DNA from 2 places in the Pseudomonas sp. NPDC090755 genome. Region 1 is predicted to be linked to the other one. Evidence: riboswitches for the same ligand, from Rfam matches in the RefSeq annotation. Region 1 holds a riboswitch; the other holds the start of a gene.
What was found. A riboswitch is a leader RNA that binds a small molecule or an ion and turns the genes downstream of it on or off. The one in region 1 is predicted to bind cobalamin.

Region 1 (4,229 bases):
CCAGCTCCGGGAGGACGATATGCATGGCCAGGTCACGGGCACCCAGGCCCTGCTCGCTGGCCTGCCAGCCAGGTTCGTTGTCCTGGGCGCAGATGGCCTGCAGCACCGGAATGTCCCGGCGAAACGGTCGCAGGTGGGGCTGTTCCGGGCTCGACTGGGCAAAGCCTGTGGTGTTGATGATCAGCGCGGCGTCGACCTGCTCCAGCCAGTCTTCGACCTGGGCCAGGCAGCCGGCCTCCTTGAGGCTGGCCACGGCAATCGGCAAGGGGTTGAGCCCGGCCTGTTGCAGGCGCTGGCAAAAGGTATCGACAAAGGCGGTGTTGGCCGCCTGCAGGTGCGAGCGGTAGAACAGGATGGGCACCACCGGCTGTTCGACCTGCCACTGGCCGAACCAGTCCTGCAGTTCGGCAGCGGCCTTGTTGGGGTGATAAACCGCCGTGCGTGGCAATTGCTGCGGTTCAGCCCAGGGGTAGTCGCGCCCGAGCCAGAGGCTGGCCAGGCAGTTGAACAGGTTCAGGGCGTTGGCCTTGCCACCCTGGCGCAAAAAGTGCCAGAGCCGTTCGGCCTGCTCGGCCGGTACGTTGCCAAGGCCAGTCAGCTCCGGGTCCGGGTGGTCGTCGCCAGGGACCAGGATCAGCTTCACGCCACGGTTGGCCAGCTCCAGTAGTTGCTCGACACCGTAGCGCCAGTAGCCCACCCCGCCATGCAGCGACACCAGGATGACCTTGGCATGGCGCAGCACCTCGTCGACATAAAGGTCGACCGAGGCGTGGTTCTGCACCTGCATAGGGTTGGCCAGGCGCAGGCTGGGATAATCCTCGGGCAACTGCCGGGCGGTTTCGGCCAGCAGTGCCAGGTGCGAGTCACCGCTGCAGAGAATCACCAGCTCGGCCGGGGTCTGGCCGAGGTCGGCAATGCTGTCGTCCGGTACGAAACCACCGGGCTGGGTCCGCAGCAGGTGCATGGATCAGGCGCCCAGGGCGGCGCGCAGGCTCGCTTCCAGCTGTGCAGCATCCAGTTCCTGGCCGATCAGCACCAGGCGCGTGGTACGCGGCTCTTCGCTGCGCCAGGCGCGATCGAAATGCTTGTCGAAACGGGTACCCACGCCCTGGATCAGCAGGCGCATCGGCTTACCGGGCACGGCGGCGAAGCCCTTGACCCGCAGGATGCCGTGCCGCACCACCAACTGGGTCAGGGCGTCGAGCAGCAGGCTCTCATCGGCCTCGGGCAGCTCGATGGAAATCGAGTCGAAGGCGTCATGGTCATGATCGTCATGGTCGTCGCCGTCATGGTGTGAATCATGATGGGTGCGGCGGCCATCGATGTGCACTTCGGACTCGGCGCCCAGGCCCAGCAGCACGTCCAGTGGCAGGCGGCCATTGCTGGCTTCGATCACCTTGACCGCCGGCGGCAGTTCTTCCTGCACCTCGGCGCGGACCTTGGCCAGGTCGGCGGCGGCGATCAGGTCGGCCTTGTTCAACACCACCAGGTCGGCGCTGGCCAGCTGGTCGGCGAACAGCTCGTGCAGGGGCGACTCGTGGTCCAGGTTCGGATCGAGCTTGCGCTGGGCATCGACCTGGTCCGGGTAGGCGGCGAAGGTGCCGGCGGCCACCGCCGGGCTGTCGACCACGGTGATCACCGCGTCGACGGTGCAGGCATTGCGGATTTCCGGCCACTGGAAGGCCTGGACCAGGGGCTTGGGCAGGGCCAGGCCGCTGGTTTCGATGAGGATGTGATCCAGGTCGCCACGGCGGGCCACCAGCTCGCGCATCACCGGGAAGAACTCTTCCTGCACGGTGCAGCACAGGCAGCCGTTGGCCAGTTCATAAACCCGGCCGCTGGCCTCTTCCTCGGTGCAGCCGATGCTGCACTGCTTGAGGATCTCGCCATCGATGCCCAGCTCACCGAACTCGTTGACGATCACCGCGATGCGCCGCCCCTGGGCGTTGTCGAGCATGTGCCGCAGCAGCGTGGTCTTGCCCGAGCCGAGGAAGCCGGTAACGATGGTGACGGGGAGTTTGGCCAGTGTTTTCATGTCGATGCCCTTGGCAGGATGGCGGGCATGCGCGACGAGAGCCGCAGGTACGTTTACCTGGGCGCGTTCGCCACCGGATCACCCCGCCCGGTTTAATGTCGGAAACTGTTCGAGGCAGGTCTCCTGGCTTGCACTGCACCGGCCGATGGGCCGGTCGAACGACGCCTTCCCGCAGCGATGCAGTGGCTGTGTCGAACGCTTCAATGCTTACAGTTGCGGGGGCAGCCGCGGCTTTTACCGCGTTCCCGTCTTAGCTTCGGCCGCTGCCGAAGAACCTCGAAGCGGCTAGGCTACGCAGTGCCCGGTGAGCGGTCAACTGCTGTCACGATTGACGCCCGGTCGCCCCCGTGATTTGCTAATGCCATTCGTTTGGGTGCCCTTGACTGGGTGAAACGGGAAACCGGTGCGTCAGTGCCTGTCGATCGACAGGCCCGACAAGTCCGGTGCTGCCCCCGCAACGGTAAGCGAGAAAAGCGTCAGAACCACTGTGCCCGTAGTCCGGCATGGGAAGGTGACGCCTGTGGCCCGGCTATCAGCCTGCCCTCGCCAGCCCGGAGACCGGCCCAATTCCGATTCTGACAAACCCGCGGTGGGCGGGCGCTGTTGATCCCCTGGACGGTCCTCGTGCAGGGGATTGTTGCGCTTGCCTGTTGCCCGACAACACCCAGAGGAAAGCGCCATGCGTACCAGTACCGCCAGTCATTCCGCCGTTACCCCGTCCAGCCTCAGCCAGCGCCTGCGGGTTGCCGTCGGTGCCTCGCTGCTGGGCCTGTGCCTGGTGTATTTCGCCGGCTTCTCGCATATCGAAGCGGTCCACAATGCCGCCCACGACACCCGTCACAGCGCCGCCTTCCCTTGCCACTGAGTAGCCATCGATGATCAAGCGTATCGCTCGCACCGCAGGCTTTGCCGGCCTGCTGGCCGCCCTGCTGCTGACCCTGCTGCAGAGTTTCTGGGTCGCGCCGCTGATTCTTCAGGCAGAAACCTATGAAAGCGCCGCACCGGCCGTCGAAGCCCACGAGCACGCGCCCGGGGTTGCCGCCGACCATCACCACGACAGCGAAGCCTGGGCACCGGAAGATGGCTGGCAGCGCGTGCTGTCGACCACCGGTGGCAACCTGGTGGTGGCGGTCGGTTTTGCCCTGATCCTGGCCGCGCTCTACACCCTGCGTGCGCCAAAGACCGTGCTCAGCGGCGCGCTCTGGGGCCTGGGCGGCTTTGCCGTATTCTGCCTGGCGCCGACCCTGGGCCTGCCGCCCGAACTGCCGGGCACCGCCGCAGCCGACCTGGCCCAGCGCCAGACCTGGTGGGTAGGTACCGCTGCCGCCACCGCCGTGGGACTGGCCCTGATCGCGTTTGCCCGCAACTGGCTGTTCAAGGTCGTGGGTGCGGTACTGCTGGTGATTCCCCATGTGATTGGCGCACCGCAACCTGAAGTGCACGAAATGCTTGCTCCAGAAGCACTGGAAGCCGAGTTCAAGGTCGCCTCCCTGCTGACCAACGCCGCGTTCTGGCTGGCCCTGGGCCTGCTCAGCGCCTGGCTGTACCGTCGCTCGGAACAGGCCTGATCACCATGCAGGTGTACGTCGGCCTGGGTTGCCGACGGGGTTGCCCGGCCGACACGCTGGGCAGCCTGCTGGACCAGACCCTCAAGGCCCACGGTTTGCCCCTGGACGCCGTCGCGGGCCTGGCCAGCATCGACCTCAAGCAGGATGAACCCGGGCTGGAGCAACTGGCCCGGCACCTCAAGGTACCGTTGCTGTTCTTCAGCGCTGCACACCTGGCGGCCTTCGAGCAGCGCCTGAGCCATCGCTCAGCGGTCGCCTACCAACACAGCGGTTGCTACGGCGTTGCCGAAAGCGCGGCGCTGGCCCTGGCCGAGCACTTCGCAGGCACGGCGCAGCTGTGCGTCACCCGTACCCTGCTGGCCGACGCCAGCCTGGCATTGGCCAGCGCCCCAGGCGTTGGCGGATAATCCGCGCTTTCTTCCCAAGGACCTCGCATGACCGTCTATTTCATCGGCGCCGGCCCCGGCGATCCCGAGTTGATCACCGTCAAGGGCCAGCGCCTGATCCATCGCTGCCCGGTGATCATCTATGCCGGCTCCCTGGTACCGGCTGCCGTACTCGAAGGGCACAGCGCCCGGACCGTCATCAACAGCGCCGAACTGCACCTGGCGCAGATCATCGAGGCC
Region 2 (4,229 bases), on a different contig from region 1:
TCCACTCCAGTAGCCGCCGCAGCGGTGGCGTACGCATCGACAAGCTCGGTGACCGCTACTGGAGCAAGACCTTCATCGAAGCCAAACGTGCACTGGCCATGGCACCGACCGAGACCGTTATCTCGCGTAACTGATCATGAGCCTTGCAATCCCACGGCGACGTAGCTGAAAAGCGCGTCGCCGTGCGTGTTTATAGAAAGCGTCTAATCTAATTTCTCAACTATTTTCCGGCTCATCCCCGGGACGGCTTCAGACAGGATGTTCTGACCATGGCGATTCAGGCGCGCTTCGCTCTACTTTCCCTGCTGGCACTGCTCGGTGCCTGCTCAAGCCATGCCCCGAACCCGCCCAAAGTGGTCGAGCCTGTGGTCATGGCGCCTCAGGTTTACTTTTCCCCGGTTGCCGATGATGTCCTGTTTCGGGCTCTGGGACTGGTGGGTACGCCCTATCGCTGGGGTGGCAACACACCGGATTCGGGGTTCGATTGCAGTGGCCTGATCGGTTACGTCTACCGTGACGCAGCGGGCATTTCCTTGCCGCGCTCGACCCGGGAAATGATCGGCATCCGCGCACCGAACATCGAGCGCAATGACCTGCAATCGGGTGATCTGGTGTTCTTTGCCACCAATGGCGGGTCCCAGGTCAGCCATGCCGGGATCTATGTCGGGGAAGGGCGTTTCGTCCACGCGCCGGCCACCGGTGGTACCGTTCGTCTGGATTACCTGGCCAACAGCTACTGGCAGAAAGCCTATCTGAATGCCAAGCGGGTCCTGCCGCCTGCACTGGCGCGTGTTCCCTGAGCCACCTCATCGGTAAGGCTTCGCCTTGCATCGCAGGCTTCGCCGGCTCCCACAGGCAGGTGTAGCCCTGTAGGCGCTGGCGAAGCCTGCGATTGGGGACTTCAGGCCTGCTTGAGCAGCAGGGCGACCCCGGGGTGATACTGCCCGGCTTCGTTGTGCAGCTTGCGGTAGGCGTACGGAAAGTACCAGGCAATGGCGCAGGCGGTGTGTTTCTGCAGGTCGTCGACCAGGTCCTGGAGTTCTTCGGGGCTGGCGTGCTGTCCGGCTTTCCAGGGGCTGGCGAACAGTGCGGCGACTTTCAGCTGGCTTGGCGCTGCGACCAGCCGTGCGGCCTGTGCGGTTTCGGCCAGGGCATTGGCCAGGTCCAGCCTGGCAATCCGTGGCCAGCGCTGGCTGGCCTGCAGGTAGACGGCTTCTTCGCGGCTGGCGATGTACAGGTCGCAGCGACCGTCGCGGTCGCCATCATCACGCTGTTTCTTGCTCTGGTGCTGCGCCAGGGTGACCAGCTCGGCTTGCCAGGCCGCTGCCGACAGCAGGCCGAGGTTGGCCTGGGCGCCGTGCCAGTAGGCGGCTTCGCCATCGCCCAGGACCTGGTTGAAGCGATCGATGCACTCGACCCAGCGTTCCAGCACCGGACGCAGGAATTCCAGACGCGTGTTGTTGATGATCAGGCCTTGCATGCTGCTCTCTCCTTTATCATTGTGATCGAGTACAGCCGGGTTGTGGCTATTTGATATCACTGATGTCAGGGTGACACAAGATGATCAGGTCGCTATTGATCCAGGCCGGTAGGGTGCCTTTCATTGACGCTCCCGGTGCAACCCTCTAACCTTCGCGACTTGTTTCAGGTGCTCTGTGGGCTGTGGCCTGACAGGGTGAAACAGGGAAGCCGGTGGGCGCGCAAAGGCGCGCGAATCCGGCGCTGCCCCCGCAACGGTAGGTGAGTCAAGGCCGCGCATGGCCACTGGGTGTCGACACCCGGGAAGGCGCGCGACCCCGGGTGTCCTTGTCCCCGCTCACAAGCCCGGAGACCGGCCTGTTACAGTCAACGGCATCACGGAGGGTGATGCGCGGTTTCTTCGGCCTCGTGCCGCGGCCCTGCGCGCTTCTCCGTCTGCCTAATCCATTCATCTGTCGCCCATCCTTGGCCACGAAACCTGTACAGCCTCGTGCTGCTACGCTCGTCGTGGATCGGTCGACAGTGGTTTGCGGAGAGCTTCGATGACTGAATCCACCGAGCGTGACGAACGCCACCTGGCCCGTATGCAGCGCAAGAAGGCGGTAATCGACGAGCGTATCGCCAACGCCCCCAACGAATGCGGTCTGCTGCTGGTGCTCAGCGGTAATGGCAAGGGCAAGAGCAGTTCGGCTTTCGGCATGCTGGCCCGGGCCATGGGCCACGGCATGCAGTGCGGCGTGGTGCAGTTCATCAAGGGTCGCAACAGCACCGGTGAAGAGCTGTTCTTCCGCCGTTTTCCCGAGCAGGTGCGTTATCACGTGATGGGCGAGGGCTTCACCTGGGAAACCCAGGACCGCCAGCGCGACATCGCCGCTGCCGAAGCCGCCTGGGCCGTGTCCCGGCAAATGCTGCAGGACCCGGACATCGCCTTCGTGGTGCTCGATGAGCTGAACATCGCCCTCAAGCATGGTTACCTCGACCTAGACCAGGTGCTCAGTGACCTGCAGGCCCGCCCGCCCATGCAGCATGTGATCGTCACCGGCCGCGGTGCCAAGGACGAGATGATCGAATTGGCTGACACGGTCACCGAGATGGGCATGATCAAGCACGCCTTCCAGGCCGGTATCCGTGCCCAGAAGGGCGTCGAGCTATGAGTCAGACCCGGCACTGCCCGGCGGTCCTGATCGCCGCGCCGGCATCGGGGCAGGGCAAGACCACGGTGACCGCCGCCCTGGCGCGCCTGCACCGCAACCAGGGGCGCAAGGTACGGGTGTTCAAGTGTGGCCCGGACTTTCTCGACCCGATGATTCTCGAGCGGGCCAGCGGTGCACCGGTTTACCAGCTGGACCTGTGGATGGTCGGTGAGCAGGAGAGCCGGCGCCTGTTGTGGGAAGCGGCGGGCGAGGCCGACCTGATCCTGATCGAAGGGGTCATGGGCCTGTTCGACGGCACGCCGTCGAGCGCCGACCTGGCGCGTCACTTCGGCGTGCCGGTGCTGGCGGTGATCGATGGCACGGCCATGGCCCAGACCTTCGGCGCCCTGGCACTGGGCCTTGCGCGCTACCAGCCCGACCTGCCGTTTGCCGGGGTGCTGGCCAACCGCGTCGGCACCCTGCGTCATGCCCAGTTGCTCGAAGGCAGCCTGACCGAGGGCCTGCGCTGGTATGGCGGCCTGTCGCGGGAAACCGGCATCGAACTGCCGAGCCGCCACCTGGGCCTGGTCCAGGCCAGTGAACTCAATGACCTGGACCTGCGCCTGGACGCGGCTGCCGACGCCCTGGGCGCCAGCTGTGAATCGTCATTGCCGCCACCGGTGGCGTTCGCGGCGCCGAGTGAGCTGAACACAGCGCCCCTGCTCGACGGCGTGACCATCGCCGTGGCCCGGGATGAAGCCTTTGCCTTCACCTATGGCGCCAACCTCGACTTGCTGCGGGCCATGGGCGCCGAGCTGGTGTTCTTCTCGCCGTTGCATGACACCTGCCTGCCCGTGGCGGACAGCCTGTACCTGCCGGGCGGCTACCCGGAGTTGCACCACCGGGCGCTGGCCGCCAATGCACCGATGCTGAGCGCCATTCGCGCCCACCACCAGGCGGGCAAGCCCTTGCTCGCCGAATGTGGCGGCATGCTCTACCTGCTCGATGCCCTGACCGATGTGGCCGGTGAGCGCGCCGAGCTGCTGGGCCTGCTGCAGGGCGAAGCGGTGATGCAAAAGCGCCTGGCCGCCCTGGCCCTGCAGGCGGTGGAGCTGCCCGAAGGCAACCTGCGCGGGCACACCTATCACCACTCCCTGACCAGTACCGCGCTGGAGCCGATTGCCCGTGGCCAGAGCCCCAATGGCGGCCGTGGTGCCGAGGCGATCTATCGCTGCGGGCGGCTGACGGCGTCCTACGTGCATTTCTATTTCGCCTCCAATCCCCGGGCGTCGGCGGCGCTGTTGGCACCATGAGCGACCAGGCCTTCACCGAAGCCGAACGCGCTGCGGTGTACCGCGCGATCGGCGAGCGCCGCGACATGCGCCATTTCATCCAGGGTGACGTGGCGCCCGAACTGCTCGCGCGTCTGCTGCAAGCTGCGCATCAGGCCCCCAGTGTCGGCCTGATGCAGCCCTGGCGTTTCATCCGGATCACCGACCGCAACCTGCGCCAGCGCATCCAGGGTCTGGTGGAGCAAGAGCGGGTGCGCACTGCCGAGGCACTGGGTGAGCGTTCCGACGAATTCATGCAGCTCAAGGTGGAAGGCATCAACGACTG

Region 2: another riboswitch for cobalamin. It lies ahead of cobO (cob(I)yrinic acid a,c-diamide adenosyltransferase); the one in region 1 lies ahead of ACIQUS_RS12395 (CbtB-domain containing protein).

The regions. Positions count from the first base shown of each region.
Region 1 is NZ_JBIVXC010000006.1:248,024-252,252, reverse strand. Features, by position in the region: gene cobN (cobaltochelatase subunit CobN) at 1-964, opposite strand, end outside; gene cobW (cobalamin biosynthesis protein CobW) at 968-2,035, opposite strand; cobalamin riboswitch at 2,131-2,329, opposite strand; cobalamin riboswitch at 2,390-2,617, shown strand; gene ACIQUS_RS12395 (CbtB-domain containing protein) at 2,715-2,900, shown strand; gene ACIQUS_RS12390 (CbtA family protein) at 2,911-3,603, shown strand; gene ACIQUS_RS12385 (cobalamin biosynthesis protein) at 3,609-4,010, shown strand; gene cobM (precorrin-4 C(11)-methyltransferase) at 4,038-4,229, shown strand, end outside.
Region 2 is NZ_JBIVXC010000019.1:61,596-65,824, forward strand. Features, by position in the region: gene ACIQUS_RS22665 (C40 family peptidase) at 1-134, shown strand, start outside; gene ACIQUS_RS22670 (C40 family peptidase) at 270-800, shown strand; gene ACIQUS_RS22675 (hypothetical protein) at 902-1,480, opposite strand; cobalamin riboswitch at 1,630-1,855, shown strand; gene cobO (cob(I)yrinic acid a,c-diamide adenosyltransferase) at 2,022-2,633, shown strand; gene ACIQUS_RS22685 (cobyrinate a,c-diamide synthase) at 2,630-3,925, shown strand; gene bluB (5,6-dimethylbenzimidazole synthase) at 3,922-4,229, shown strand, end outside.